4 regions of the [Clostridium] scindens ATCC 35704 genome follow, and region 1 is predicted to be linked to each of the others. Evidence: predicted binding sites of a transcription regulator. Region 1 holds the regulator's gene; each other region holds the start of a gene.
The links. Region 1 encodes Rex, which represses fermentation and respiration genes when NADH is low (regulators of the CRP and FNR family bind a similar motif). Its sites were predicted from a motif close to ATTGTTAANTANTTAACAAT; they were not measured.
Positions count from the first base shown of each region.

Region 1 (8,137 bases):
TCCGCTGGTGGCTGTGTCTAATACTTCCGGGCTTGCGGGAATTGCCCACTGGATCAATACTTACTTCAAACTGTCGGAAGAAAAGGCTGTGGACAAGAATTCCAAACTGGTGAAGAAGGTCAAAGAGTGGGTTGATGCAGAGTACGAGAACGGCCGCGTGACATCGCTGACGGATGAGGAACTGCTGAAGGTCATTCATGAGACATGCCAGGAAGTAGGCGTAATCTAATTGGGGAGATGTAGGAATGGAAGAGTATCATGACCACTCATTGCGTGGAAGAGTATTTCAAAAAATCAGGGAGGATATCTTGACAGGCGTCTACAAAGAGCATGACGAACTGCGGGAAGTAAGTATTGGGGAAGAACTGGGTGTAAGCAGAACTCCGGTCAGAGAGGCACTGCGGCAGTTGGAACTGGAAGGACTGGTGACGATTGTGCCGAACAAGGGAGCCTATGTCACGGGAATTACCCCTCAGGATGTGCATGACATCTACAAGATCCGTTCTCTTTTGGAAGGGCTTTGTGCCAGATGGGCGACGGAACACATCACAGGCAGGCAGATCGAAGAACTGGAAGAGATCATTCTTCTGTCAGAATTCCACCTGCGCAAAAAGAGTGCCGAGCAGGCCGAACAGGTGTCGGAACTGGATGGAAAGTTCCATAAAGTCTTGTACGAAGCCTCTAATAGTCGTATACTGGAACACGTATTATCCGATTTCCATAAATATGTCCAGATGGCAAGGATGATGTCCGTAGGAGCCAAAGACAGGGCCGAGCGCTCCATAGAAGAGCACAGGGACATCTTAAAGGCGATCAAGGATAAGGATCCCGATAAGGCAGAGTGGCTGGCAAATCAGCACATCATGAAGGTAATGGAAAATCTTCATATGGAAAACTAACAATAGAAGGAGAGCATGCAAGATGGCAAAGATTAAGATGACAACACCAATTGTCGAGATGGACGGCGACGAGATGACCAGGATCCTCTGGAAGATGATAAAAGAGAATCTTCTGGAGCCTTTTATCGAACTGAATACGGAATATTATGACTTGGGACTGGAGCACAGGAATGAGACCAACGACCAGGTTACGGTGGATGCCGCCAATGCGACGAAAAAATACAAGGTCGCGGTAAAATGCGCGACCATTACTCCCAATGCGGCACGCATGACAGAGTATGATTTGAAAGAAATGTGGAAAAGCCCCAACGGCACCATCCGCGCGATCCTGGATGGAACCGTATTCCGCGCGCCAATCGTGGTAAAGGGAATCGAGCCGTGCGTGAAAAACTGGAAGAAGCCGATCACCATTGCCAGACACGCATACGGCGATGTATACAAAGGCTCTGAGATGAAGATCCCGGGGGCCGGAAAGGTAGAACTGGTCTATACGGCCGAGGATGGCACTCAGACGAAGGAACTGGTACATAATTTTACGGGCGAGGGAATCGTGCAGGGAATGCATAACGTGAGCCAGTCCATTGCAAGTTTTGCAAGAAGCTGCTTTAACTATGCCCTGGATACGAAGCAGGATCTGTGGTTTGCGACAAAAGACACAATCTCCAAGAAGTATGACCATACGTTCAAGGACATTTTCCAGGAAATCTATGATGCGGAATATGATGAGAAGTTCAAAGCGGCAGGCATCGTTTATTTCTATACCCTGATCGACGATGCGGTTGCCCGCGTTATGAAGTCGGAAGGCGGATATATCTGGGCATGCAAGAACTATGACGGGGATGTGATGAGCGACATGGTTTCTTCTGCGTTCGGCTCTCTTGCCATGATGACTTCCGTACTGGTATCGCCGGACGGCTATTATGAGTACGAGGCTGCCCATGGAACCGTGCAGCGCCATTACTATAAGCATTTGAAGGGCGAGGAGACGTCCACCAACTCTGTGGCTACCATCTTTGCATGGACGGGAGCGCTCAGGAAAAGAGGCGAATTAGACGGTAATTCTGAACTGATGGAATTTGCCGACAGGCTGGAGAAGGCGACCATTGATACCATCGAATCCGGAAAGATGACGAAGGATCTGGCCTTGATCACTACGATTGAGAATCCTACGGTGCTAAATAGCGAGGAGTTTATTAAGGCTATCGGGGAGAGACTTTAAGTGGCTTGATTTGTTTTTTCGAGGACGGACGTTGCGGGAAAGGTTGGCATGCTATCCAGTATGCCAAAGACGAAGTACAGGATTATGCCTATAGCCAGCAGTAGGATTTTATTTCTTTCATTTTGATTCCTCCTCGTAGATAAAAATATCTTCAATATTCCTGTGGAAATACCGGGCGATCTTAAAAGCCAGAATGATGGAAGGATTGTATCGTCCGTTTTCCAGGGAGCCGATGGTCTGCCTGGAGACTTCCAGGATATCGGCCAGTTCTTCCTGTTTAAGCCCGTGTTCTCTGCGGATTTCTTCCAGCCTGTTTTTCAAGAATATCCCTCCTTATCTAATGTCAGGTTTACTTTCCATAATTCCAGTATAGCATGCAATACATAAATGTCAAGTTTGCTTTCCATAACTTCCTGCCAAGGTGGTTGAGCGGAAGATAAAATTGTGCTATACTTTTTTCCTGGAAGGAGACTTGGATATGAAAAGTAATTGCGAGTCCTGCGCTCATTATGAATATGATGAAGACTATGAATGCTACACATGCCAGATGAATCTGGATGAAGACGAACTTTATAAATTTGTGAACAATACATATCATGACTGTCCCTATTACAGTTATGGGGACGAGTATGCAGTTGTCAGGCACCAGATGTAAATGCAAAAGAAAAGGGGAGAGGACAAGATGAATATACTGATGATTAATGGCACGATGAGGAAAGGATCTACTTATCAGGTCGGGAAATTGGCGATTGAAGAGATCATGCAGGAAGGGGACCAGCTCACAGAACTGTTCCTTCCCAAAGACATGCCGGAATTCTGCCGGGGATGCGCTGCCTGCATCCGGAAGAGCGAGACGAGATGCCTGGACTATCTTATGTACATGAAGCGGTTTACCAGAATGATCGACGAGGCGGATCTGCTTATATTTACTTCTCCGGTATATGTGATGCACGTATCCGGCGCGATGAAGGCTCTGCTGGATCATTATGGATACCGGTGCATGATTCACCGCCCGGAAGCATCCATGTTTGGCAAGCAGGCTATCTGCATCGTTACGGCTGCCGGAGGCGGCATAAGGTCTGCGCTTAAAGATATCAAAGACAGCCTGCTGTATTGGGGCGTAGGCAGAATTTACACCCTTGGAGTCAAGGTGGGAACCTCCGGCTTTGAACATATGGAACAGGCGGCAAAGGATCAGGTGACGGAAAATATCCGGAAGCTTGCCCTAAAAATACACAGAGAGCCAGCCGCTGTAAAGCCGGGGCTTAAGACAAAGATTTTATTCTATATCATGCGCAAGGTGGTTCGGGATGGAAACAATCCGGCTGACCAGAAGTATTGGGAAGAAAAGGGATGGCTTGCCAAGGAAAGGCCATGGAAGAACAAGACTGGCCAGCAGGTGGAAGAATGATGGATATCAGACTTTATTATGAAAAGGCAGGGGATGGGGAGCCGTTGATAATGCTTCATGGCAATGGAGAAGACGGGACTTATTTTAAGCATCAGATGGAATATTTTTCAAAAGATTACAGAGTCATTGCAATTGATACCAGAGGCCACGGAAAATCGCCGCGAGGAGAGAAGCCTTTTACAATCAGGCAGTTTGCAGAAGATTTGAACGGATTTATGGAAGAACAGGGGATGGAAAAGGCGCATCTCTTGGGATTCAGCGACGGCGGCAATATCGCGCTCGCTTTTGCGCTCAGGTATCCGGGAAAAGTGGAGAGCCTGATTCTTAATGGAGCCAATCTCTGCCCTGCGGGCGTAAAGCCAAGCGTGCAGATTCCGATCGTCCTGGGGTATAAGATCACATCCTTTTTTGGCAGGTTTCATCATAGATCCAGGCAGAAGGCCGAGATGCTGGGGCTTATGACGACCCAGCCTGATCTAAGTCCACGGCAGTTAAAAGAAGTGAAAGCCAGAACCCTGGTGATCGTAGGGGAAAATGATATGATTAAGGACAGCCACTCTTTGCTGATTTGTGAAAGCCTGCCAAATGCCAGGCTTGTAAGAATAAAAGGAGATCATTTTATAGCGGCTAAGAACCCGGAAGAGTTCAACCGGGCAGTCAGCCGCTTTCTAAGAAATTGTGATTCTATTGTTTGAGCAAACCGTATTCTGCTTTATTCCGCAAGTTCTTCCCATTTCTGGTAGAGTTCCTCCAATTCCCCAGCGATCCTGGCCTTTTCTGAGGCCAGTTCCTGGCATTTGACGGAATTGGTGAAGATCTCTTCTTGCATCATCAGGGAGTCGATCTCGCCGTCCCGCTCTTCCAGCAGCGTGATGCGCTCCTCTGTCTTTTTCAATTCATTCTGGCGCTTGCGTTCCTTTGCCTGGGCTTCTTTTTGCTCCTGCCAGCTTAATTTGGCTTCGGATACAGTTTCTTTGGCCGCAGCGGCATCCGCGTCAGGATCGCCAGCGTAGGCGGCTGTCAATTCGTCCTTTTTTTCCAGATAATAATCATAATTGCCGATGTAATTGACAAAGGTCCGGTTGACAAGATCCAAGATTCTGGTGGCAGTCTGATTGATAAAATACCGGTCATGGGACACGTACAGCACCGTTCCGGTATAATCATTCAATGCCCGTTCCAGAATTTCCTTGGAAACGATGTCCAGATGGTTGGTAGGCTCATCCAGGATCAGGAAGTTGGCCTCCGAGAGCATCAGCTTCGCAAGGGAGACCCTGCCCCTTTCCCCGCCGCTCAGATCGCCGATACGTTTGAATACGTCGTCTCCGGTGAATAGAAATGCAGCCAGGACATTGCGTATCTCCGTGTTGGTCAACGTAGGGTAGTCGTCGGATATTTCATCGAATATGCTCTTTTCCATATGGAGTACATGGTGCTCCTGGTCATAATATCCCACATTTACATTGGTGCCCAGGGTAAATGTGCCGCTGTCGGCCGCAAGGACCTGATTCAGTATCTTAAGCAAGGTTGTCTTGCCGGTACCGTTATCTCCGATAATGGCAACGTGCTCTCCGCGCTTGATCTCGAAACTTACATCCGAGAACAAGGGCTGGGAAGGAAAGGACTTGCTTAAGTGCTCGACGTTTAGTACGTCATTGCCGCTGGTACAGGATGGCTCCAGCGTCAGGTGGATTTCCGTGCTTGCCTCCACCGGCTTTTCTACCGGCTTCATTTTTTCCAGCATTTTTTCCCGGCTTTCTGCCCGCCGGATGGATTTCTCCCGGTTGAAAGAGCGGAGTTTCTCAATGACGGCTTCCTGGTGCTTGATTGCCTGCTGCTGGTTCAGGTATTCCTTTAGCTGCGCATCCCGGATCTGCTCTTTTTTCTGGGCATATTCGCTGTAATTGCCCAGATAGGTCATCAGTTTTCCCTGCTCAATCTCCAGAACCTTGGTTACGACCCGGTTCAGGAAATACCGGTCGTGGGACACGATCAGTACGGCGCCCGGGTAGTTCAGCAGATAGGTCTCAAGCCATGCGATGGAATTCAGATCCAGGTGGTTGGTTGGCTCGTCCAATAACAGGATATCGGGACGGGTCAGCAGGAGCTTGCCTAAAGAAACCCGGGTTTTCTGCCCTCCGGACAAGGTATCCACTGGCTTCTTAAAGTCGCTTTCCATAAAGCCGAGTCCTTTGAGAACTCCGGTGATCTCGCTTTCATAGGCATAACCGTTCGCGCGCTCGAAAGCCGCCATAAGACGGTTATACGTCTCAAGGCGGGAATCCAGGGCGTCGCCGCTTAGATGCTTCAGTTCCAGTTCTATAGTGCGGATCTGCTTTTCCATTGCAATGATATCTGCCTTTGCAAGCCGGACTTCTTCGTATATGCTGTTGCCGCTCATCATCTCCTGATGCTGGGCCAGATAGCCCAGGCTTTTGCCTTTGGTAAGGATGACATCCCCGCCGTCAGACGGCAGTTCCCCTACGATTATTTTTAAGAGAGTGGACTTCCCGGCGCCGTTTGGACCGACCAGGGCAGCCTTCTCATTATCCTCTATATGAAAAGATCCATCGGCCACGATTACCTCTTCGCCGAAGGATTTATTGATCCCGTGACATGCTAATATCATAATATCCTCCTTCATACGCATCCGTTTCCATTATATCGAAAATAGGACAAAATACAACTAAAAGTTTGACTTTGCAACCACAATTCTATATAATGATTCTTAGAACAAAATGGGAAGGTGAATATGAGTGGAAGATAGAGGGATTTCTCAGGCGGTGATTCGCAGGCTGCCAAGATACTACAGATATTTAGGCGAATTACTCGAAAATGGTGTGGAGCGTATCTCCTCGAATGATTTAAGCAAGCGGATGAAAGTTACTGCATCTCAGATTCGTCAAGATCTTAACAACTTTGGTGGATTCGGACAACAGGGCTATGGCTACAACGTAAAGTATTTATATACAGAGATAGGCAAGATTCTGGGATTGGAAGAAGACCATAATATTATCATTATCGGAGCGGGTAATCTGGGACAGGCATTGGCCAACTACGCGGCATTTGAAAAGCGTGGATTCATATTGAAAGGAATCTTCGATGTGAATCCGAGACTGGAAGGCGTATCCATCAGAGGCGTGCCGATCCGTATGATGGACGGGCTGAAGACTTTCGTACAGGACAATGACGTAGAGATTGCCGTGCTGACGATTCCAAAGGATAAAGCGATTGAAGTGGCGAACATGCTGGTGGAGAATGGCGTGCGTGCAATCTGGAACTTTGCGCACACAGACCTGAATCTGCCGGAGTATGTCATTGTGGAAAACGTCCACTTATCAGAAAGTCTTATGCAGTTATCCTACAATATCAGCAGATATAACGAAGAACATAAGAAATAGCAAGACGAAAACGTGTAATGACAGGCATGTGCAGACAGGCTGGTCTTTACACGTTCTTTTATATGTTCAATTATTGATGGAGGTGATGGAATGAGATATCTGGCCAGCAGCCGGCAGATGAAGATGGCAGATCAGTATACCATGCAGGAACTGGGAGTTCCATCAATGGAACTGATGGAACGAGCAGCCTTAAAATGCGTGGAAGTAATGGAAGCGCAAAGGTTGGATCTAAGCAGGCCCTGCATCGTATGCGGCTCGGGAAATAATGGCGGCGACGGATTCGCCATCGCGCGTCTTCTGAACCAGAAGGGATACCCCGTAACCGTCTGCTTTGTGGGAAATGAATCCCACCGCACGGAAGAGACCAGGAGCCAGATGCGGCTATTAAAAGAAACAGGCGCCGATATCTGCAACGAGTATAAGCCTGGCGAATATAGTATCATAATAGATGCTATTTTCGGAGTCGGGCTTGGCAGGGAAATCATTGGACGCTATCTCAAGGTTATCCGCCAGATGAACGAGGCGAATGCCATTAAATTCGCTGTGGATATCCCATCCGGCGTTTCTGCGGATGAAGGATGCATATTGGGAGTGGCATTTCAGGCGGATATTACTGTGACATTCCAGATGGAAAAGGTGGGACTTGGCCTGTATCCGGGAAAAGGATACGCCGGCAAGGTCATCGTGGCAGATATCGGAATAGATACGGATAAGACCGTAGCCGATATAGGCGTGGCTTATACTTATGAACCGGAGGAATTCCGGAAACTGCTGCCTAGAAGAATGGAAGATTCTAACAAAGGAATGTATGGCAGACTGCTGATCATAGCCGGGAGCAAGGGCATGTCAGGGGCTGCCTACCTGAATGCAAAGGCGGCTTATAAGGCAGGGGCAGGGCTGGTACAGATCTATACGCCCGAAGATAACCGAATCATCCTGCAGGAGCTTCTTCCGGAGGCGATTGTTAAGACCTACGACTTTTTTGACGAGGGAGAACTTATCCGCCTGCTGAAATGGGCAGATACGGTATGTATCGGCTCAGGGATGGGAACCAGTGAAAAGTCTAAGAAAATACTGAAGACGGCGCTGGAAAATCTAAGCGTCCCATGCCTGATCGACGCGGACGGCCTGAATCTGATCGCGGAGCACAGGAAATATATGGACCGGATTCCCCATGATCATTTGATTATCACGCCTCATATGAAGG
Region 1 covers NZ_CP036170.1:2,874,449-2,882,585, forward strand. The annotation lists gene HDCHBGLK_RS14725 (beta/alpha barrel domain-containing protein) at 1-229, shown strand, start outside; gene HDCHBGLK_RS14730 (GntR family transcriptional regulator) at 246-899, shown strand; gene HDCHBGLK_RS14735 (NADP-dependent isocitrate dehydrogenase) at 922-2,118, shown strand; gene HDCHBGLK_RS14740 (helix-turn-helix transcriptional regulator) at 2,236-2,439, opposite strand; gene HDCHBGLK_RS19040 (DUF6472 family protein) at 2,597-2,773, shown strand; gene HDCHBGLK_RS14745 (flavodoxin family protein) at 2,801-3,529, shown strand; gene HDCHBGLK_RS14750 (alpha/beta fold hydrolase) at 3,526-4,224, shown strand; gene abc-f (ribosomal protection-like ABC-F family protein) at 4,242-6,158, opposite strand; gene HDCHBGLK_RS14760 (redox-sensing transcriptional repressor Rex) at 6,286-6,930, shown strand; gene HDCHBGLK_RS14765 (bifunctional ADP-dependent NAD(P)H-hydrate dehydratase/NAD(P)H-hydrate epimerase) at 7,021-8,137, shown strand, end outside.

Region 2 (8,137 bases), 1.1 Mb from region 1:
CGGAATTGGAATCGAAGAACATGACCAGGAAGGCCGCGTGATCACCCTGGAATTTGAAGATTATTATTTTATTACAGTATATACGCCTAACTCTCAGAATGAACTGGCAAGGCTTCCCTATCGTATGCAGTGGGAGGATGACTTCCTTGCATATCTGAAGAAGTTAGAAGAAGCGAAGCCGGTGATCTTCTGCGGGGACCTGAATGTGGCCCACAAGGAGATTGACCTTAAGAATCCCAAGACAAACCGCAAGAATGCCGGATTTACAGATGAAGAGCGGGCTAAGTTCACCTCGCTGGTAGATGCCGGGTTCATTGATACGTTCCGGTATTTTTATCCGGATGCACAAGGGATCTATTCCTGGTGGTCTTACCGCTTCAGCGCCAGGGCCAAGAACGCAGGCTGGCGTATCGACTATTTCTGTGTATCAGAATCACTGGAGGAGAGGCTGGTGGATGCGAAGATCCTGACGGATGTAATGGGGTCTGACCACTGTCCGATCGTATTGGAAATGAAATAAATGAGAAAGCCGACATCTAAAGCGATGCCGGCTTTCTTAAACTCATATAAATTTTACAGATACCCGCCGTCAACCCCGATTACCTGCCCCGTCATATAAGGAGAAGCATTGGCGATATCCCAGATGATGCTTGCCACTTCATCGGTGGTACCGAATCTTCCCATTGGAATCTCTTCCTCCAGATCTTTTCGTTCCTCCCTGGTAAGCCTCTGATTCATGGCCGTATCAATGACTCCGCAGGCCACGGCATTTACCTGGATATTGCTGGGAGCCAGTTCCTTGGCGAGCGCCTTGGTAAGACCGTTTACCCCTGCCTTGGAGGCAGAATACGCAGCTTCGCAGGAGGCGCCGGAGGTTCCCCACATGGAAGATACATTGATGATCTTGCCGGACTTCCTGGCTACCATAGGAGGGATGGCGTGTCGGCAGCAGTAGAAGACGGAAGACAGGTTCGTCTGAATGATATGTTCCCACTCCGAATTGCTCATATCTGTCAGCAGTCCGATATAAGAGACGCCGGCATTGTTGATCAGTACATCCAGATAACTGCATGTGCTGTAGATGTGCCGGAATATCTGATCCGTCTCTTCCGGCTTTCCCACATTGCCAAGCACGATATCACAGGAGCCATGATAGGAAGTCTCTATGGTATGCTTTACCTTGTTCAGATCAGAAACGGAAGTACAGCAGTTCAGAAAAACATGATACCCTCTCGCTGCGAAATACAAGGCAGTGCTTTTTCCAATTCCCCTGGAAGCACCTGTAACCAGAACCGTTTTTTTATTCATCTATATTGCCCCCTGTCCGAGATTCTAAAATAATTATAAAAATTCCCTTTTTCTACTTATCATTATATACCAGAATCATTGCTAATTAAAGTTCCAAGTGATATGATTTACATATGAGCCGCCATGCATATTTCGGGCGGCAATAAAAGTATAGGCGAGAAAGTATAGGCGAGAAAGTAAAGACGAGAAAGAGGACGAGTATGTTATCAAAATTCAGTGTAAAAAGACCTTACACAGTAGTGGTGGGAGTGGTTCTGATTATTATCCTGGGAGTAGTCTCATTCGGCAATATGACGCTGGATCTGCTTCCCAGCATGAACCTTCCATACGCGATAGTAATGACTACCTATACCGGCGCAAGCCCGGAAGAGGTGGAAGAAGTCGTAACCAAGCCAGTCGAGCAGACAATGGCTGCGGTCAGCAATATCAAGACAATTCAGTCAATATCTAATGAAAATGCATCTACGGTCATATTGGAGTTCGAACAGACGACGAACATGGACTCCGTCACCATAGAGATGAGAGAAAGCCTGGATCAGATCCAAGGATTCTGGCCGGATGCAGTTTCCAATCCCATTATCATGAAATTAAATCCTGATATGATGCCTGTACTGATTGCTGCGGTCAGTGCCGGGGGAAATAATGCGGCCGAAACCAGCAAAGTGATCAAGGAAGAGGTAATTCCAGAAGTAGAAAGCGTAGAAGGGGTGGCTTCTGTGGCTGCTTCTGGAAGCATAGAGAATACGGTGGAGATTACCGTCAACGAGCAGAAGGTTACGGAATTAAATGATGATATCAAGGCAGAACTGGAAAAAAAGATAAATGATGCCAAATCGGCCCTGGATGAGGCCAAGGCGCAGGTGGAAAGCGGAAAGGCAGCCCTGGCGGCAGGTACCTCCCAGGCATCTCAGGGACTTGCCCAGGCGGAGTCCCGGATATCTGCCAAAAGCGAGGAGATTAAGCAGGCCCAACTGGAGATCACGGAAAAAATGGCAGAACTGAACGTGACCGATACCCAGCTTAAGCAGAGCCTCGCCACGGTACAGGCGGCAAAGGCAGCAGCTCAGGCTCAGCTGACACAGCTGGAGACGGCAAAAGCAAGTTACGACCAGATCATTGCAGCATTACAGAGCCCGGATCTTACTACAGATCAAAGAGAAGCATTGGAGGCGCAGAAGAACGAACTACAGCCAATCATTGATTCTTACGACACGAGTCATTCTACCTTGGAAACTACCGCCCAGCAGTTGACGCAGCAGGAAGCAGCGATTCAGCAAGGACTTGATCAGGTGGCGGCAGGAAAGGGGCAGTTGGAGTCCATCCAGGATCAGGTAAATAACGGGGCTATGACGCTGGCGCAGGCCAGAGGCCGGCTGGCATCCGGCCAGCTGGAGGCGGCTGTAGGCATCGGGGAAGGAACAGCCCAGCTGGCAGCAGGAGAAGCGGCAATCCAGATGCAGGAAGCGCAGATGGAGTCGGCGCAAAGCCAGGCAGCAGGAAGCGCGGATGTAAGCAGCATCCTGTCGGCGGATATGGTCAAGACGATTCTGGCCGCGGAGAACTTCAGCATGCCTGCGGGGTATGTGACGGAGGGGGGAATTGATTACCTGGTCCGCGTCGGCGACAAGTTCAAGAGCATTGAAGACATCAAGGATCTTGTGCTGATAGACATGGAAGGCATCGATCCTGTCAAACTGTCGGATATTGCGAATGTGGAACTGGTGAATAATTCGGATGAGACGTACGCGAAGATTAACGGCAAGCCCGGAGTCATGCTAAGCGTTCAGAAACAGACCGGGTACTCTACCGGAGATGTAAGCAAGCGAGTGCTCGAGAAACTGGATCGTTTAAAGAAGGATAACGCAGAAATCAAGACGGTAACGCTGATGGATCAGGGCGTATACATTGACCTTATCGTCCATTCCGTATTGCAGAACCTGATCTTTGGAGCCATATTGGCGGTGATTATCCTGCTGGTATTCTTAAAGAGCCTCCGTCCTACATTTGTTATTGCGTGCTCCATCCCGATCAGTATCATGACAGCGCTGGTTGCCATGTATTTCTCAGGGGTAACCCTGAACATCATATCCTTATCAGGGCTTGCGCTGGGTGTCGGGATGCTGGTGGATAACTCTATCGTCGTAATTGAGAATATATACCGCATGAGGAATGAAGAGGGCGCTTCCGCCAAAGAAGCGGCCATAGAAGGAGCAAGACAGGTAGGCGGGGCAATCATGGCCTCTACGCTGACGACGGTCTGCGTATTCCTGCCAATCGTGTTTACCAGTGGAATCACCAGACAGCTGTTTGTAGACATGGGGCTTACCATCGCATACTCGCTTCTGGCCAGTCTGGCTGTGGCTCTGACCCTGGTTCCTATGATGTCCGCGGGATTGCTGAAGAAGACGGAAGATAAGGAGTCAAAAATATTCGCCAAGATCAGGCAGGGATATGGCAAACTGCTTGAAAAGGCGCTGCATAAGAAGTTTCTGGTACTGCTGGGGGCTCTGGCGCTGTTCATAGCAAGCATTGCATTGGCCCTGTCAAGGGGAACAGAATTCATGCCTCAGATGGAGAGCAACCAGATCGCTATGACGCTTAAGACAGAAGAGGGAAGCAGCCTTGACGATACAGCCAAGGTGGCGGATCAGGTAATGGACCGGATTGGAAAGATTGAGGATATCAAGGATATCGGCGGCCTGGTATCTGCATCTGATATGATGGGGACGCAGACGGAATCGAATGTAATTGAATTCTACGCGATCACAAAGGATCATCCGTCCCTGGACAATGGACAGCTTAAGAAAAAGATCGAAAGCGTAACAAAGGATATTGACGGCGAACTTACCGTAAATATGTCCAATATGGATATGAGCGCTCTTGGCAGCTCGGGGATTAACATCCAGATAAAGGGGAAAGACCTGGATAAACTACAGAAAGTAGCAAATGATGTCAAGGGAATCGTAGAGAAGACAAAAGGAACTCAGAATGTACTGGATGGAACAGAAGACAATAACGAGGAACTGCGGGTCGTAGTGGATAAGACAAAGGCAACGCAGCATGGCCTTACGGTGGCTCAAGTATACCAGCAGCTGTATGGAAAACTTGCAGAAGCCCAGACGGCCACCACGTTGGCAACCGATACCAATGATTATGATGTCTATGTACTGGATGATGCCAACGAGAGCCTTAGCAGGGAGGACATCCGCAATCTGACCATCACTGCCGAGAAGCAGGATGGAACATCAGAAGATGTGAAACTGGCCGACATTGCCACATTCGAAGACGCCTGTGGCCTTAGAGCAATCAGCCGGAAAGATCAGAGCCGATTCATGTCGGTTACGGCAGAGATTAAGGATGGGGATAATATCGGCCTGGTCAGCAGCCGGGTGAAGAAGGCGCTGAAATCCTACGACGCCCCGGAAGGATACGAGATAAAGATGACTGGAGAAGATGAGACTATCAACGAGGCGATGATAGAACTCTTTAAGATGCTGGCGCTGGCTATCGTATTTATGTATCTCATCATGGTGGCGCAGTTCCAGTCTCTGCGTTCTCCGTTCATCGTTATGTTTACCGTGCCGCTGGCATTCACAGGAGGCCTTCTTGCCTTATGGATGTCGGGAATGGCAGTCAGCGTAATCGCGATGATTGGGTTTGTAATGCTGTCAGGCATTATAGTCAATAACGGTATTGTATTCATTGACTATACCAACCAGTTGATTGCGGCCGGTATGGAAAAAGAAAAGGCCTTGGTAGAGGCAGGCAAGACCAGGCTCAGACCGATCATCATGACGGCTCTTACAACAATTCTTGGATTGTCAACCATGGCAATCGGCTTCGGAATGGGCTCGGATATGGTGCAGCCTATGGCGGTTGTTACCATTGGCGGATTGATATATGGAACCATATTAACCTTAGTAGTTGTCCCTTGTATCTTTGATCTGTTTCATAAAAAAGAAAAGGCAAGACTTCGTGAAGGTATAGAGGAAATCGAAACCACGTTGGATCAATAATGATAAGAGAGGTACATTATGATTGACAAAGCAATTGAATTTGCAACCAAGGCACACGAAGGACAATTCAGGAAGGGAACCAAGAGGCCATACATTGTGCACCCGGTAGAAGTTGGGGATATCGTGGCGACAATGACCGACGATGAGGAAGTGATCAGCGCCGCTGTGCTGCATGACACGATCGAAGACTGCGAAGGCATTACCCATAGAATTCTGGCCCAGGAATTCTCTGAGCGGGTGGCCTTTATGGTCGCCCAGGAGAGTGAAGATAAGTCCAAGACCTGGATGGAGCGAAAGCGTGCTACCATTGAGCATCTACGCACAGCCTCCAGGGAAGTGCAGATGATTGGATTGGCGGACAAGCTGTCTAATATGAGGGACATTGACAGGGACTATCCCGCAGAAGGGGAAAATCTATGGAACCGTTTTCGAATGAAGGACAAGGAGACCATTGGATGGTATTATAAGGGTATACGGGATGTGCTGGCAGACTCATTTAAAGAGGTACCGGCATTCCTGGAATATTGCAGGCTGATTGCTAAGAATTTTGGCTGAGAGGCAGATAGTTTTCGTTATAAGATAGACAGAAGTGAAACAGGAGTGTGAAGATGATAATCAGTGCAAGCAGAAGGACGGATATCCCGGCTTTATATCCGGAGTGGTTCATTAACCGGCTAAAGGCCGGAGAGGTGCTGGTCCCAAATCCATATAACCGCAAGAAGATAAGCCGTATCCAGCTGTCGCCGGATACGATAGATTGTATTGCCTTTTGGACGAAGAATCCAGAACCTCTGATTCCCTATCTGAGTACGATTGACAAAATGGGATATCCCTATTATTTCCAGATGACGATTACGGATTATGAACAGGATATTGAGGAAAACGTTCCCCGTACTGAAGAGTCTATGGCCACCTTCCTGCTGCTTAGCGAGCGCTTGGGAAAAGAGCGGGTGGACTGGAGGTTTGACCCTCTTCTGCTGACGGAGAAGTATTCCATATCTTATCATCTGGAGCGGTTTGAAATGATGTGCGAGTGGCTTCACAAGGCGACGACCAGATGCATCATAAGTTTTATCGATTCCTATAAGGACAGCCCGTATCTGGAGATGGAGCCGGAGGATATAGTGGGACTGGCGGAAGGACTGGCGCGGATTGGCAAAAAAAATGGCCTGCCGCTCTATACCTGTGCGGAAAAGATGGACTTGAGCAGATTGGGAATTGAGCATGGAGCCTGTATTGACAAAGAAAAGATCCACAATCTGATCGGCTATAAGCTGGATCTTAAGAAAGATGCGGGACAGCGGCGGGAATGCGGCTGTATTGAGAGCATAGATATTGGGATGTATGACACCTGCATCAACGGCTGCAAATATTGCTATGCGACAAGCGGCCTGGAAGGCGCCCGGCGGAGGATGCAGCAGCATAATCCACTTTCGCCGCTGCTGATTGGACAGTTGAAAGGCGATGAGATGATTACGGATCGAGACGTGAAGTCTGACAGGGACAATCAGATTTCTTTGTTCGATTTGCCGGAAATGTATATGAAATTTTAGTGAATATGTAGAAATGACGATGGAAGGGCAGAAACCGGCTGTTAAATACTTGACAACCGGTTTTGCTTTTGATATTTTAGACTAAAGTACAAACTATAGTCTAAAACGGGATACAAAAAAGAGAGGTGGAAAAATGAGCCTGATCACGAGTATACAGAAATACTCTATCCATGACGGAGATGGCATCAGAACAACCGTTTTTTTCAAGGGCTGCCAATTAAGGTGCGTATGGTGCCATAATCCGGAAACCCAGAGTTATAAGAAGCAGATGCTGTATGACGCAGAAAGATGTACAGGATGCAGAAACTGCGAACCAGCCTGTCCGAACCGGGCGATTCGCGGAGAAGAGGGGAAAGTGTTCACGGATATGCGGCTCTGTGACGGATGCGGCACGTGCGTGGATTTTTGTAATCAGAATCTAAGAGAGATCGTAGGAAGAGAATACTCCGTAGATGAATTGGTGAAGGAGTTAAAGAAAGATGAGATGTTCTATGAAGAGTCCGGCGGTGGCGTCACATTATCCGGTGGCGAGGTAATGACAGCGGATATGGACTACGTAGAAGAACTAGCGAAAAAACTTTACCGGCATGGAATCACTGTAACGATTGATACTTGCGGACAGGCGCCATATGAGAACTTTGCCCGGATTCTGCCATATGTGGACACCTTCCTGTATGATATTAAAACGATGGATAGTCAGATACATAAAAAGTATATGGGTGCAGGGAATGAGACGATCCTGTCCAATCTGGAAAGATTAAGCGCGGCGGGCGCAAGAATCTATATCCGGATTCCCACCATCAAGGAGGTTAATGGTACGGATGAGGATATGAAAGCGATGATCAAGTATCTTCAAGAGAAGAATATCCGGGTGGCAAATATTAATCTTCTACCTTATCATAACACCGGTTCAGGGAAGTATGAGAAGATAGGCAGGACATACGATGGAACAGAACTTCATGCACCGGAAAAAGAAGAAATGGAACATTTTGTAGATTTATTTAAGGAATCAGGATTCCACAATATCAAAATAGGAGGCTAGCAGTATGGAAGAAAGAGGAATGAATGAACGGATCAGAAAACTGAGGAAACTAAGCCTGGAGACGCCGGCGCACATTGATATGGAGCGGGCGAAGAGCATGACGGATACCTATGAGAAATATGAAGGAGCGCTCTCCATACCGGAACTTCGCGCCCAGGTACTGAAGGATTACTTTTCGACCAAGACTCTGTACATTGGCGAGGGAGAATTGATCGTAG
Region 2 covers NZ_CP036170.1:275,180-283,316, reverse strand. The annotation lists gene HDCHBGLK_RS01305 (exodeoxyribonuclease III) at 1-520, shown strand, start outside; gene ymfI (elongation factor P 5-aminopentanone reductase) at 574-1,308, opposite strand; gene HDCHBGLK_RS01295 (efflux RND transporter permease subunit) at 1,509-5,324, shown strand; gene HDCHBGLK_RS01290 (HD domain-containing protein) at 5,343-5,879, shown strand; gene HDCHBGLK_RS01285 (DUF1848 domain-containing protein) at 5,933-6,877, shown strand; gene HDCHBGLK_RS01280 (trans-4-hydroxy-L-proline dehydratase activase) at 7,011-7,919, shown strand; gene hypD (trans-4-hydroxy-L-proline dehydratase) at 7,924-8,137, shown strand, end outside.
Region 2: the regulator Rex is predicted to act here: its motif matches at 6,915-6,934, upstream of HDCHBGLK_RS01280 (trans-4-hydroxy-L-proline dehydratase activase).

Region 3 (8,137 bases), 1.3 Mb from region 1:
GCGTAGAGAACTGCATGACCGAGAAGGAAGCAAAGCAGGAAGCATCCCGCTGCCTGCGGTGCGACCATTTTGGCTATGGCATATTTAAGGGAGGCAGAGAGACATTATGGTAAATCTTACAATTGATGGAAAAGCGATATCTGTAGAAGAGAATACCACCATTATGGAGGCTGCCGCGGCAAATGGAATACCGATCCCAAAACTGTGCTACCTGAAGGGCATCAACGAGATTGCGGCCTGCCGGGTATGCGTGGTGGAGCTGGAAGGAAAGGATCGTCTGATTACTTCCTGCAACAATGTGGCAAAAGATGGAATGGTGATCCATACTAACAGCCCGAAGGTGCGCCGCCACAGAAGAACAACGGTAGAAATGATACTTTCACAGCATGACTGTGAATGCGTGACCTGCCCAAGAAGCGGCAACTGCAGCCTGCAGAAGGTTGCCAACGACTTGAACATATTTGATAATCCGTATAAATCCGAGATCGAGAGACAGCCATGGAATAAGAACTTTCCTCTGATTCGCGATTCTTCCAAATGTATCAAATGCATGCGCTGCGTACAGGTATGTGATAAGATACAGGGACTTAGCGTATGGGATGTGGAAGGCACAGGGTCAAGGACGACCATCAACGTAGGCGGCCACAGATGCATCGAGGAGGCGGACTGCTCTCTGTGCGGCCAGTGCATTACCCATTGCCCGGTAGGCGCGCTTCGTGCAAGGGACGATACGGAGAAGGTATGGAATGCCATCGCCAATCCGGATAAGATCGTGATCGCACAGGTAGCCCCTGCGGTGCGGACTGCCTGGAGCGAAGGATTGAACCTTGATCCGGAAGAAGCAACGGTAGGAAAGATTCTGGACGCGCTCAAGAGAATGGGAGTAGACTATGCATTTGATACGGCATTTTCCGCGGATCTGACGATTATGGAAGAGGCAACAGAGTTCTTGAAGCGGTTTACATCAGGCGAACTGAAGGATCGTCCCATGTTCACCTCCTGCTGTCCGGGCTGGGTACGCTTCGTAAAGTCCCAGTTCCCGCATATGGTGAAGTATCTGTCAACGGCAAAATCCCCTCAGCAGATGTTTGGCGCCATTATGAAGACCTATTTTGCAGAAAAAATAGGCGTATCCCCGGAACAGATCTATACAGTCTCTGTCATGCCTTGCGTAGCCAAGAAGGATGAGCGGGAGATGGAATTGTTCTACGGCGAATACGCGGGCCATGACGTTGACGCGGTGATCACTACCAGGGAATTGATCAAAATGATCCGTTCTGCCCATATAAGTCCGGATACGCTGGAAGATATTAAAAGCGACACGCCTATGCGGGAAGGCTCAGGCGCAGGCGTGATCTTCGGCGCTACGGGCGGCGTAATGGAAGCGGCTCTTCGCTCCGCATACTACCTGCTTAAGAGCGAGAATCCGGATGTAGATGCGTTCCGGGTTGTCAGAAGTCCTGGATTCCAGGAGAATAACGGCGTGGTAGAGGCTGATTTCACGATAGATGATATTACAGTGAAGACCGCCGTGGTAAGCGGCCTGGCAAATACCAGAGTTTTGCTGAAGCGGATCGAGCGGGAAGAAGTCCATTATGACTTCGTGGAAGTCATGGCATGTCCGGGAGGCTGTGTTGGCGGCGGCGGGCAGCCGATCCACGATGGAGAAGAGAGGGCATACGACAGAGGAAAGAATCTGTATATGCTGGATGCAGGCGCGAATGTTCGGTTCTCCCATGAGAATCGGGACATCATCCGAATATATGATGAATATCTTGAGAAGCCAAATTCCCATAAGGCGCACATGCTGCTGCATACTGAGCATAGAAAAGAATAGAATCCAGCGATAGAAAGCGCGGCCCATGTGGCTGATGTCAGATAGAAAGGACATTGGCCGCATGTGAGCCGCTTTTTTGGTGGAGAATATGTGAACTTGAAATAATTGTTAAAAAAATATCAATTACCTATTGACAAATAATTAACAATTTCGTATACTATGAGCTGTAATGAAGAATACACATTCACAGGGAGGATAATCAAGATGGCTAAGAAGAAGGAAGTAGTACCAGAAATCATTGACAACGTAGAGGCCCTCGAAGCCAAAATGAAGGCGATGAGGGAGGCTCAGAAAGTATTTGCTACATACAATCAGGAGCAGGTAGACAAGATCTTCTACGAGGCAGCGATGGCAGCAAACAAGATGCGTATTCCGCTTGCAAAGCAGGCAGTGGAAGAGACCGGACGCGGAATTGTGGAAGATAAGGTGATCAAGAACCACTATGCGGCTGAGTATATCTACAATGCATACAAGAACACAAAGACATGCGGCGTGCTGGAAGAAGATGCTGCATATGGAATTAAGAAGATTGCAGAGCCAATCGGACTGGTGGCAGCGGTCATCCCTACGACCAACCCTACATCAACAGCAATATTTAAGACTTTGATTTGTCTGAAGACAAGAAATGCAATCATCATAAGCCCGCACCCAGCTGCAAAGGCATGTACGATTGCCGCAGCCAAGATCGTGCTGGACGCTGCTGTAAAGGCAGGCGCTCCGGAAGGAATCATTGGCTGGATTGATGTTCCATCCCTGGAACTTACAAATACAGTAATGAAAGATGCAGATATCACGCTTGCCACAGGCGGTCCTGGAATGGTTAAGTCAGCATATTCCGCAGGAAAGCCGGCACTCGGCGTAGGACCTGGAAATACTCCTGTTATTATTGATGACACGGCAGATATTAAGATGGCAGTAAGTTCCATCATCCACTCCAAGACATTTGACAACGGTATGATCTGCGCCTCCGAGCAGTCAGTAACCGTCCTCGACAGCATATACGATGAAGTAAAGAAAGAATTTGCATACCGCGGATGCTATTTCCTTAAGAAAGGCGAAGAATTAGATAAGGTACGCAAGACCATCATCATCAATGGCGCTCTGAACAGCAAGATTCCTGGTAAATCCGCATATGAGATTGCGAAGATGGCAGGCGTTAACGTTCCGGAAGATACGAAGATCCTGATCGGAGAGGTAGAATCTGTTGACATATCCGAAGAGTTTGCACATGAGAAACTGTCTCCGGTACTTGGAATGTACAGGGCAAAGACTTTCGATGAGGCGCTTGCAAAAGCAGAGCAGCTGGTTGCGGACGGCGGATACGGACATACGGCTTCTCTGTATGTACATCCGGCGCAGAAGGAGAAGATCGCAAAACATGCCGAAGCAATGAAGACCTGCCGTATCTTAATCAATACGCCATCTTCCCAGGGCGGTATCGGCGACCTGTATAACTTCAAGTTGGCTCCATCTCTTACCCTTGGCTGCGGTTCCTGGGGAGGAAACTCCGTATCAGAGAACGTAGGAGTAAAACACTTAATCAATATTAAGACGGTTGCTGAGAGGAGAGAAAACATGCTGTGGTTTAGAACACCTGAGAAGGTATACTTTAAGAAAGGCTGTATGCCTGTTGCGCTTGATGAACTTGGAACAGTTATGAATAAGAAGAAAGCATTCATCGTAACGGATTCCTTCTTATATAAGAATGGCTATGTTGCTCCAATTGAAGAAAAACTGGATGAAATGGGAATCCAGCATACATGCTTCTATGAGGTTGCTCCAGACCCGACATTACAGTGCGCCCAGAAGGGTACTGACCAGATGAGGGCTTTCGAGCCAGACACCATCATAGCACTTGGCGGAGGCTCAGCAATGGATGCTGCCAAGATTATGTGGCTGATGTATGAGCATCCGGAAGCAAACTTCGAAGATATGGCTATGGACTTCATGGATATCCGAAAGAGAGTATATACCTTCCCGAAGATGGGCGAGAAGGCATACTTCGTGGCAATCCCTACATCTTCAGGAACAGGTTCCGAAGTTACGCCATTTGCAATTATTACAGACGCAGAGACAGGGGTAAAATGGCCGATCGCTGACTACGAGCTGCTTCCAAACATGGCAATTGTAGACGTAGATAACATGATGACCCAGCCAAAAGGACTGACCAGCGCATCCGGTATCGATGTCATGACACATGCCATCGAGGCATATGTATCTATCATGGCAACCGACTATACAGACGGACTTGCAATGAAGGCGGTAAAGGCAGTATTCGACTACTTGCCATCTGCATATGAAAATGGAGCCAATGACCCTGAGGCAAGAGAGAAGATGGCCAATGCTTCCTGCATGGCTGGTATGGCATTTGCCAACGCATTCCTGGGACTGAACCACTCTATGGCCCATAAGCTTGGCGCATTCCATCATCTGCCACACGGCGTTGCAAACGCAGTAATTCTAACAGAGGTAATGAAATACAACGCAGCGGAAGTTCCAACCAAGATGGGAACATTCTCTCAGTACCAGTATCCGCATGCGCAGGCCAGATATGCAGAACTAGGACGATTCGCAGGATGCCAGGGAAAGGATGACCAGGAAGTATTCGATAACTTCTGTAAGAAACTGGAAGAATTAAAAGATACGATTGGAATCAAGAAGACGATCAAAGACTACGGCGTAGACGAGAAGTACTTCCTTGATACATTGGATGACATGGTTGAGCAGGCCTTCAACGATCAGTGTACAGGCGCCAACCCAAGATATCCTCTGATGAAAGAGATCAAGGAAATCTACCTGAAATGCTACTACGGAAAATAAGAATCAAAGAGCAAGAGCGCAGCAGTTCGCTGTGCTCTTGCTGCGTCTTGATAACTACATTAAAGAATTCCCTTACTGTTTTCCAATCCATTAATATATCCGGCGTTCTGCCCGATCGGAAGGCTCATATCCCGTGCAGAACCCGCCCCTTTTTGTACGTAATTTGCCGGATATGTTAAATATATAACAATAAAAATATAATAAAAAAATAAGTTAAAAAAATATCAAATAACTCTTTTCAAATGCTTCCTGCTGGTGTATAATTAAGCCATCAAAAAAATGAACGGCAAATACTACAAGGAGGTATGGCTTATGAAACTGGAGCAAGGTAATCTGATATTAAAACGTCCTTACAAAGAGGTTTATAAATGCGATAATAGCATTGTCAAAGTATTTGAGACCTTCCATCCGAAGTCAGCAGTCTTTAACGAGGCTTTGAATACGGTAAGGGTAGAAGAGACTGGCTTAGATATACCAAAGTTAAAAGAAGTGACCCAGATCGACAGGAAGTGGTCGCTGGTCATCGAATACAAGGATGGCAAGACGCTGGAAGAGATGATGAAAGTCGACCATGACAATCTGGAGAAATACATGTCTGATTTCGTGGATCTGCAGTTGAAGGTACATGAGAAGAAAGCGCCACTGCTGAACAAGTTGAAGGATAAGCTTGCAAGGCAGATCAACGGCTTGAAAGAACTGGATGCTACTCAGAGATATGAACTTCTGACCCGGTTGGAAAGCATGCCAAAGCATACGAAGCTATGTCACGGAGATTTCAATCCCAGCAATGTGCTCGTAGGAAAGAACGGGAAGATGACGGTTGTTGACTGGGCACATGCCACCCAGGGAAATGCAAGCGCCGATGCGGCAATGACATATCTTCTGTTCGCGCTTAAGGATCAGGAAGCGGCAGATCTGTACCTGAACCTATTCTGCAAGAAGAGCGACACCGCCAGACAGTACGTGCAGCAGTGGCTTCCGATCGTAGCAGCTTCGCAATTGGAGAAAGACAATGAGCTGGAGAAAGATTTCCTGATGAAATGGATTGATGTGATGGATTATCAATAGACAAAAAGGGCATTACTATTTCACTATAGTAATGCCCTTTGATTTAATCCTTCATAATATGTCCATGAAAATTCTAATAAAAAACATTTCCACCGATCACGACTCCCGGTACATCAGTCCATGCCGCGCCATTAAAAGAATAGCAATTGATGACGGCAGAGTGTCGTGCGCCGCCTAAAGCCGCCTGGGCGACAGAATAGGCTGTTGAGGAAGGCCCTCTTGCCAGAACCCTGTTCAGACTGCCATTCCAGGTTGGGCCGAACTGGCCCGGCTGATAGATTACGCCGCGTATCGAATTGGGATAACTGGGGCTTGCAACCCTGTTCATAATAACCGTTGCAACGGCAAGCATGCCGTCGTAACTGCCGGATTCGCACTCAAGAAGAGCAGCAAATAAAGCAACATCACTGGTGTTAGCGTCTATCTGACCAGAGTTGGAATTCGAATTGCTGCTGTTGTTACTGTTACCATTATTGGCAGGAGGCGTAATGGAGCCGGAAATATCATTGTTCTGTGCCACTTTGCTGGCTTCCTCGGCGGCCTTTGCGCGTTCCAGCTGTGATTTATAATCATCCAGCTGTCCGGAGGTAGATGAGATCTTGGAATTCAGTTCATTCTTCTTTGCCTCCAGGTTTTCCTGCAATGAAGCAAGTTCTTGCTGCTTGCTCTCCAGATCCGACTGCTTTTCTTCGACGCTGATACGCACATCGCGCAACTCGTCCAGCATGGATCTGTCATATTCGCTTATCGTTGTTACATATTCTGCTTTGTTAAGAAAATCGGCCATATTTTGAGAAGAGAATAAGATCTGAATCAAGGAGGCGCTGCCGCCCTCATACATGAACTTAATCCTGTCCTTCATGGCATCATACTGTGCATCCTCATTAAGCTGAGCTGCCGCCAGGTCAAGCTTGGCTTTTTCTACATCAGCGGATAAATCTTCAATTTTTGAAGAGGCTGAGTCCAGTTCAGCGCTTAAGGACGATAATTGACTGTTCAAATCATCCAATTCACCCTGCAGGCCGGAGGTAGTATCTTCCAGTTCTTCTGCGGAAGGTGCCGAATATACCGAAGTATTCACAGAAGCTATTGTTACGGTGGTTAGAACCAGCGCCAGGGCTGACCGTAATATACGTTTCTTTTTTGTACTTATCATATACACATCCTTTCCTTTTCTAGCGAGTGCTTATCTATTATACAACAAATTGCTTTATAAAGCAAATTTTGTTAGAATAGAACATAGAATGTATGATTGAGAGGAAAAGACGATGAGAAAATACGAAGAAGAGCATTATAAATATGAAAACATCAAGGAAAAGATCTATCCTTGGGTCAAAAGCGAGCTGACCGACAGCCAGGCGCTGAATGGGAAGCATATCTCGGAAAAAGATACGCTGGTGGTATCATTTATGGAAGACCTGTCGGTTATATTTGTAATCAAGAGGGGGGAAGATGTATTTGAAGTCCTCAAGGATAATATGCTGCCTCCGGATTGCGATATCGAGGAACTCTATCACGCTTCCTGCGAGAATCTGATCCGGGATGTGGAATTCGTGATCGCAAATACCTGGTATGGGGGATTCGGCATTATAGCGGATGGCCATCATGAAGCCAGCGCGCTGTGCTTTAAGCATATCTGGCAGGTGTGCGTAGATAAGTTAAAAGATGACCTGGTTATCATGGTGCCAGCTAAGGATACCATATTATTTGCCCCGGCAAGCCAGAAGACGGTGGTAGAGAAGATGGTGGAGCATGGGGAAAATGCTTATGAGCAGAGTAAGGATAAGGTCAGCAAGACATTAATACGGTTTTCAAAAGACAGAAAGGAATTAACGGCATATGAAGATTAAGGCCAGAATGATCGGGCTGGATCTGGATGGAACGCTGCTAACCACCGAAAAAGAATTTACCCCTTATACAAAGGAAATCCTAAGAAAAGCAATTGCCCAGGGAATCGTAGTTCTTCCGGCTACCGGGAGGCCTCTGAGCGGCATACCAGGCGAACTGCTCCATTTTCCGGGCATACGCTATGCCATTACAGCCAACGGAGGAAGAGTGGTAGAATCCCGGACCGGCAGAACCATATATGAAAAACTGGTTTCCGCGCCAATCGCCAGAAAGGTCCTGGAAATCTTCGAACATTATGATACGCTTCGGGAGATATACTATGATGGAATCGGCTACGCCCAGGAAGAGGCGCTTAAGAATGTCGAGCGCTATATAGAGTCTTCGCCTATGGCTAACTATATTGTGACGACCCGAAGGCCGGTGCCGGATGTACGTGCCAAGTTCGAGGCAGAGGACCGGGCGGTGGATAAGATGCAGGGACTGTTCGCAACCTTGGAAGACCGGGATGCGGCGGCAGAAGAACTAAAAAGTATTCCAGGCATTGTGGTTACAGGCGCCCTGGAT
Region 3 covers NZ_CP036170.1:478,268-486,404, reverse strand. The annotation lists gene HDCHBGLK_RS02475 (NAD(P)-binding protein) at 1-113, shown strand, start outside; gene HDCHBGLK_RS02470 ([FeFe] hydrogenase, group A) at 107-1,837, shown strand; gene adhE (bifunctional acetaldehyde-CoA/alcohol dehydrogenase) at 2,042-4,657, shown strand; gene HDCHBGLK_RS02460 (aminoglycoside phosphotransferase family protein) at 4,970-5,725, shown strand; gene HDCHBGLK_RS02455 (cell wall hydrolase) at 5,799-6,881, opposite strand; gene HDCHBGLK_RS02450 (hypothetical protein) at 6,994-7,575, shown strand; gene HDCHBGLK_RS02445 (Cof-type HAD-IIB family hydrolase) at 7,565-8,137, shown strand, end outside.
Region 3: the regulator Rex is predicted to act here: its motif matches at 4,829-4,848, upstream of HDCHBGLK_RS02460 (aminoglycoside phosphotransferase family protein).

Region 4 (8,137 bases), 530 kb from region 1:
CGTCATCACGCCCTCTGCCGTCTCGCCAGGGATGCCTGCCAGTCTTCCGCCCTGGCACCCTATGGCAAGATAGAATGCCTTATATCCCTGGGCGCGCAGTTCATCCAAGGTGATATCCTTGCCCACCTCGATACCGCAGCGTATCTCAACGCCCATCTGGCGGATAATCTCTATCTCTGCATCCACCACATCCTTTTCCAGCTTAAACGATGGAATGCCATACACCAGCATGCCTCCCGGCTTCTCATTCTTCTCGAATACGACCGGACGGTATCCCTTCTCTGCCAGATAGAATGCGCAGCTTAGTCCGGCCGGTCCGCCTCCGATGATCGCGATCTTCTCTTCGAACAGACGGCCTGTCGTAGGAGGAACGATTGGCGGAATATACCGGTTCTCTGCTTCCAGATCCTGCCGGGCGATAAACTTCTTCACTTCGTCGATGGCCACCGCCTGGTCTACCGTTCCCCGGGTACAAGCATCTTCGCATCGGCGGTTGCACACATGCCCGCAGACTGCGGGGAATGGATTCTCCTTTTTGATCAGCGCCAGCGCGTCCCTGTACTTGCCCTGGGCTGCCTTCTTCAGATACCCCTGTACAGCGATGTGCGCCGGACAGGCGGTCTTGCATGGGGCCGTTCCAGTATCATAGCAATTGATCCGGTTCTTATCCCGGTAATCCTCATCCCACTTTTCCGGTCCCCATTTTGCGCCATCCGGAAGTTCATGCTTCGGATAGGATACGGGACCGTCCTTGGTGCACAGCTTCTGTCCCAGCTTGACCGCGCCTGCCGGACAATACTCCACGCAGCGCCCGCAGGCTACGCAGTCCTGCGTCTCCACTCTTGCCACATAGGCAGAGCGGGACATATTGGGAGTATTAAACAGTTGGGAAGTCCGAAGGGCGTAACAGACATTGACATTGCAGTTACAGATGGCAAATATCTTATTCTCGCCGTCAATGTTGGTAATCTGATGCACGAACCCGTTGTCCTCCGCACGCTTGAGAATCTCCATCACTTCGTCGTATGTAATATATCTTCCACCCTTATTCGTCTCCACCACATAGTCCGCCATATCTCCTACCGCGATGCACCAGTCTTCGGGATCATCGGCGCAGCCTTCATCATAAGTCTGGCGGGACATTCGGCAGGAGCAGGGGCTTGCGGCGTATTTGCCATTATATTTCTTAAGCCAGTGGGAGATATGCTCGATATCAATGGATTGATTCTCCATCTCAATGGCTTTCTCCACTGGTATGACATGCATGCCGATGCCTGCGCCTCCCGGAGGAACCATAGGGGTTACCTTCTCCAAAGGAAGCCTGGACATCCGCTCGAAGAACCTGCCCAGTTCCGGATGCTCTTCAAGCTGCTGCTTATTCATATTAGTGAATTCCGCGCTGCCTGGCACGAACATGGGAAGCACATATTGCTTCTCCCGCTTTGGATTCTCCCAGTTGTATTCGATAAGCCCTACCCGGCTCATTTCATCCAGCAGTTCCTGAAGCTTCTTTTCCTCTTTCCCCGTAACCTTCAGCATCTGCTCAAACGTCATAGGCTTTCGCACCTTCATCTTTAACGCTACTTCTGCCATCTCATCGGTGACGATACAGGCAAGCCCCCAGTATTCCGGATCCTCTGTGGTCACTTTATGGCCTATTCGGTCTGTGATCATCTGACCCAGCTGCAAAATCAATTCCCTTCGTTCTGACATTCTCTCTCTCCTCTCCGCTTATCTTTTTGTCCGCTATCCGTTCCATTCCTTTACCTGATCTCTCAGCCAGTCCGTCCATTCCTCCATGCCTTCCCCGGTACGGGCACAGATTGGAATGATCCGTGCATTGGGATTACGCATCAGAATATTCTTCCTGCATGCTTCCATATCGAAATCAAAATACGGCAGCACGTCAATCTTGTTAATAAGGACTACATCGCAGATGGAAAACATGAGCGGATATTTAAGCGGCTTATCGTCTCCCTCCGGCACGCTTAGAATCATGGCATTCTTTACCGCTCCCGTATCAAATTCCGCCGGGCATACCAGATTGCCCACATTTTCCAGAATGGCAAGTTCCACATCTCCAGTCTCCAGTCCGGCAAGTCCCTGTGCCGTCATATCTGCATCCAGGTGGCACATGCCTCCGGTGTGAAGCTGGATTGCTTTAACTCCAAGGCTGGCAATCGTCTTTGCATCCACATCGGAATCGATATCTGCCTCCATAACGCCGATCTTCATCTCGTCTTTCAGCCGCTCGATCGTACGCGACAGAGTCGTCGTCTTTCCTGATCCCGGCGAAGACATAAGGTTCAGCAGAAATACCTTCTTTTCTTTTAATTCTTTCCTCAGTTCCTTTGCACGCCTGTCATTATCCGCAAAAACGCTCTGCTTGATTTCAAGAACCCTGAATTCTCCCATCACTCACAACTCCTTTTCTGGTCATACCAGTTTTTGTTATTTTTCTGTCATTGTATGATTATTATATTATTTTATATAATATTTGTCAATTTAAAGCAACATTTTTATATATTATGCACTATTATTCTTTCGCTTTTTATGCACATTTTTTGTTTTTTATTTTTGGTATTTGGTTTAGCCAATTCCAAATGTTTCTATCTCACTTCTTTCCTGCTTGGCACAAGAAATAAGCCCAATTATGCTTCTATATAAGGTCATACCCAGCGGGTTATGGCATGAAACTATATATTAGCAAGCATATAAAGGATATTAATGTATGGGAATCTTAGATAAATTCAAAAGAAAAAAGGAAGATAACGAACCCCCTCAGCTAGAGTTGCTAGGCGAAAACTCAGAGGCCCCCGGCTGGGATGCCATTTCAGAAGCATTTGATACCCTCTATCCCGGACAAGATAGGCGTTACCAACGAGGAACTTCTGTCCGACTCCCTTCCTCCTTCATACACTCCGAAAGGACCATCTGGTAAACTTCCTGAAATGATCTATCATGCTCCTTACAAAGTCTGACAACACTCTGGTATTCCGGATATTTCCTTATCTGCGAGCCCAGAGCGCATACTTTTACCTGCGCATCCCCGAGGCATGTGCGAACCGTCTCCATGCTGCGCGCGAGGACGCTCCGCTCCATCTGCTGCCTGCGGATGCCGATGGTTGTCGTCTCTTCAAATATGATCTGTTCCATCTGCTTTACATTTTCTTCCGTACAGATGACGTTCAACTGATAAGCCGGACGGTTTTTCTTCATATAGACAGGCGTATAGCTTACATCTCTGGCTCCGGCCTCAAAGAGGCGATCCATTACGTACCCCAGCGCCTCTCCCGTGCAGTCATCCATATTGGTTTCCAACTTCCAGATGCAGTCTCTGCCATAAGACGCCTGCCCTTCAATCAGCATGGCTCTTAGGATTCCAGGCCTGTCATACTCTCTTTTCCCGGCCCCTATGCCTATTTTCCTTAGGGAAAATGTTTCCGGCAACTCCTTTGCTGTCCTGATTGCCGCTACGATTGCCGCTCCGGTAGGCGTTACGAATTCGCCTTTGGATTCAGTTATGCAAAGATCCAGATTATGTTCGGATGCGATATTCGCAACCGCCGGTACCGGCACCGGAAGAATGCCATGCTGGCACCGGATGGTGCCGCACCCTTCATACAGGACAGGGACGATGCATTCCGTAATTCCAAGATTATCCAGACATACGGCGACGCTGATAATATCCACGATAGAATCCACTGCCCCCACTTCATGGAAATGAACCTCTTCCAAAGGAACGCCGTGGGCTTTGGCTTCTGCCTGAGCCAATATGCCAAAGATACGCTTTGCGATTGCTTTCGCCTCCCGTGTCATTGCGCCATTGTCTATGATATGCAGGATTTCCTTCATTCCACGGTGCTCATGGCTTCCTTTATGACTATGGCTATGTACCGTTCCATGTCCGTGCAGATACTCCATATCATGATCGTGGTTTTCATGGGCGCTGTCCAGAATCACCGCGAAGTCGCAGGCATCAAGCCCGGATTTCTTTACCCTGCCGATTTCGATCCGGAAGCCTTCCAGCGGCAGGCTCTCAAGTGCATCCTTTAACGCCTGCTGATCCGCTCCAAGGTCCAAAAGCGCTGCAGCCATCATATCGCCGCTGATGCCGGAATAGCATTCCAGATATAATGTTCTAAGTTACAACCACCACTTCAAGTGGTGGTTTAGCCTTAGCCCTCCAAAGGGCTATTGTTACTGCTCGCCCCGAAGGGCGGTATCGCAAGCACTTTTACTGGTCCGCTATAAAGCCGCACCTCTTGAATCTTCTTTTCTTGAATCCTCTGCTTGCTCTTTAATATACTTCTGTACTGCTTCGTCTGTAATATTACCAATTGTTTCTACGTAATACCCTCTTGCCCAAAATGCCTTATCCCACTTACTTTGTAATTCGGGATGCCTATCATATAGCATTAATGTACTTTTTCCTTTCAAATATCCCATGAAATCTGATATACTGATTTTAGGTGGAATCGCTACACTTAAATGTACATGATCATCGCATACTGCTCCTGCTACTATTTCCACATTTTTATAGCGGCATAAGATGCTAAGTATTTCTCGTACATCAACTTTCAATTTCCCATATAACACTTTCTTGCGATACTTAGGTATAAAAACTACATGGTACTGGCATTTCCATCTTGTGTGTGATAAACTTTTATTGTCCATAAGGACCACCTCCTATGTTTGAGTTTGGCTTGCGATACCATTCTCATTGTATCATAGGAGGTTTTTTATTGATATCATACACGCTTCTGCTTACTCCATTCTCCCCAGCATAGCTGGGGGATTAGGATTTTCATTTACAATCTCGTTCATTTCATACCCCCTGCGGCCAGACTTTATTTTCCATATGATCAGCCGCTGCTCTCTCCATTTTAGAACATTTCTTCTCTGTCTGCAAATGTCTTTTTATAATTATGAATCATTCCCGGGAGGGCTGATTCATAATCCGACACCTGTTCTCTTTATTCCCGGCCCTGTGGATTTTTCCCGATATGATACTCTCTTTTCATGACTCTCATGATTGTCCTCGATATAATATCTACAATATTAAAGCCAAAAGCAATTGCAAGGCAGGTAGCCAGCAATACAATCGTCTCACCAACAGCCATTCCATAATCACGGCTCACGCAGCCATACATCATATAATACAAATTCGGTCCAGGAATCAACGGGAATACGGATGCTGTCAAAAAGATAGTGGACGGTGCCTTGTTAATTCTGGACATGATAAATGCATAAAAAGCCACAAACACTGCTGCAACCAGTGTGGCCAAAAAATTGCTAGGCCAGAAATGATAGATCACAACATAGATTCCCCATGTAAAAAAAGCCCCTACTCCTGAATAGACTACCTGTCTCCCACGGATTTTAAACCAAAAGGCAAATCCAATACAGGCCACTGTACAGGATATCAACTGAATCCAAGTATTATGATTTAGTACATACCCTTCCGCAGACACTCCGTTAAGCAACAGCATTGCAAGCGCAGTTCCAAATGCAATGCCAGCCGCCCCAAGCATAGAATTCATGATGTTCAACGTACCGGATATAAAGTCTCTTTGCAGCACTTCACGGATTCCATTGGTGGTACTAAGACCGCTGATCAGCAGCATAACAATTCCTATCATAATTCTCTCAGGATGACTGCCAAGCCCCATCCGTACCGCCAGGATAATAATAACTTCCGACAAAAAAGATAGTATCATATTATAGGCCATCAAATTCTCTTCTCTTCTGCTGAGCCATCCCCCTACTATAACAATCATAAGCGAGACAATAACTGCAACAATTGCATCCGCAAAATTACACCCAAAGAATACTGCGAACCCGGTGCCCCCCATTACTGCCGCAAAATACTTCGTATACGGCTTCTGGGACTGCCTGTTCATGACCTCTTCGTATTTCTCACGAAGCGTCTGTTCATCCGGCTTATTCTGGCATACATATCTGGATAGATTATTCAGATAATCCAATCTGTCAAAATCTATATCTGTAGATTCAATATGCCGGACCTGAGTAATAATTTCGCCTTCTGGAGTCTCTACAGTTATCTGGATATTACTGGGTATCGCGAACACATCATAACGTTTAAAGCCGTAACTTCTGCACATTCTATAAAGACTGTCATCCAGCCTGAAATTTTCCGCTCCGCAGATTAGCATCGCTTCTCCAATGTCCAAAATCCCCTGCACGATTCTTTGGTAATCCATAGCCTTTTCCCCCTATTCTGGAATGTCACATGATGTTATCATAGCATTATTTTCACATGTGTCAACAAAAAACTTTTTGGGGAAGACAGCGAATGCTTATTCTTTTTGCAATTCTTCTACCACGGTTCCCCTTCTTCCGAACCGGAATGCCAGGTAAGGCACCAGTCCTCCTAATGCCAGCAGGATTGGGACGCCGGCCACAAGCGAGAATACTACGGTCAGAATGGCATAATAAAGCCCTTCTGCGATCACCATTTTTGTCAGCTGCCTCTTCGTCATTCCGATGGCCTCCATCATGGCAAATTCTCTCTGCCTGGTAATGATTCCTGTAAGGATGGAATTGATAAAATTCAAAATTCCGATTACTCCTATGACAAAAGCCAAGGCTCCGCCGATAAGCAAGAACATATTCGTCAGCGTATAGAAACTCCTTCCCAGACCTGCATCTCATTTACGGCAAAGTCTTCTGCCCCATAGAGGTACACTTCAAAATCACCCTGCTCATTGGTGTTAAATGGAATGAATTCTTTCCCATAGTATTCCCCGGGCATTCCGCTGGAATCTTGTTCTATTCCGGAAGGAATGGTGATGCCTTTCTGTTTTACGCCCACGAAGGAACCTGCCCCGTAGAGCCTTCCGCCATCTTCATAGCCTTTTAATCCCTGGCAGTATTCGATAAACGACTCCGTCAGATTTTCCTCATCAATGGTTTCTAAGTTCCTGCCTCTATAATTGTCCATGCCAAAATATTTTGCGTTCCCGATGATAAAATCCGGCTTCATAAAACTTTGCAGGTACTTATCCATATCAAACGAATGGGTTATCGTAAATACGCTGTTTAGAAGGATGATCGCCAGGGACAGCGATGCAATGATAATCGTCGTCTTTCCCTTGCTTCTTCCCAGATTCGACAAAGCCATCCGCCATATCCTGCCTCCGCTTAAAGAGTGCTTTCCTTTTTTGCGCGCCTTGCTCCCTCCGTATACCTCAGCGCTTCGATCGGGGATACCCGGGCTGCCATTCTGGCCGGATGCCCCGTGGAAATGAATACCGTTACCAGGGAAAAGATGGCCGCACCGATAAAGATCAGCGGATTTGCCGGCACCGTGCTGTATTCCACCATATCTCCCAGGGATTTCATGATGACTGGCACCAGCCCTTTTCCTACAAAGAATCCCGCAAGCAGCCCTCCTGCAACAGCCCCTATGGTCATAGGGTCTGCATCTGCCTCATCGGACACGTAGGCCCAGTTCCCGTTGCTTGCGATGGCGGCGCACAGTTTCTCTATTTGCTACCTTACGCATATGCTTCACCGCCTTTGCCTGTAATCTTCCCGTCCTCGATACGGATGATCCTGTCTGATAATTGAGCAATCTCCTCATTGTGGGTAATCATGACCATGGTCTGTCCGTAACGCTGGCTGGTAATCTTCATCAGGCTTAATACGTCCTGGCTGGTCACGGAGTCCAAATTTCCCGTCGGCACGTCAAATGGTTTTTTCCGGAATATCTATCCGGTAAGATATTTCTTTCACAGTAAATCCCCATATCTTAAGCAGTAAGATCTGTAGCTTCGTTTTATCCGATTCTAAAAGAATATGGCATTTTCAAACGATTTATATGCAGGTAAGATTGTCTCCTTTGTAAGTTTTGTTGACACCAATCACATTTCCTCTGAATTACGGAAATGTCAAAATATCAATACTTCACCACCCCTAATATCGCCATCATAAATCCAAATAAATATTGCGGAACATTAATCAGCCTCTTGTCCAAAAGACAAGAGGCCGATATCGCCTGTCGGGCTTCATGCTCTAATAAACTTCTATTTCTGCCAAACCGACACTTTCAGTGCTAACAGAAACTTTTGTTACTACGAACTTAACATTTTTAGAGTTTTTATCAACTTGGACT
Region 4 covers NZ_CP036170.1:2,348,628-2,356,764, reverse strand. The annotation lists gene HDCHBGLK_RS12165 (FAD-dependent oxidoreductase) at 1-1,713, opposite strand, end outside; gene hypB (hydrogenase nickel incorporation protein HypB) at 1,747-2,415, opposite strand; gene larC (nickel pincer cofactor biosynthesis protein LarC) at 2,875-4,098, opposite strand; gene tnpA (IS200/IS605 family transposase) at 4,249-4,677, opposite strand; gene HDCHBGLK_RS12140 (threonine/serine exporter family protein) at 4,977-6,224, opposite strand; gene HDCHBGLK_RS12135 (FtsX-like permease family protein) at 6,321-6,578, opposite strand; gene HDCHBGLK_RS12130 (hypothetical protein) at 6,638-7,144, opposite strand; gene HDCHBGLK_RS12125 (ABC transporter permease family protein) at 7,165-7,464, opposite strand; partial or broken gene HDCHBGLK_RS12120 (ABC transporter ATP-binding protein) at 7,521-7,712, opposite strand; gene HDCHBGLK_RS12115 (discoidin domain-containing protein) at 8,038-8,137, opposite strand, start outside.
Region 4: the regulator Rex is predicted to act here: its motif matches at 2,448-2,467, upstream of hypB (hydrogenase nickel incorporation protein HypB).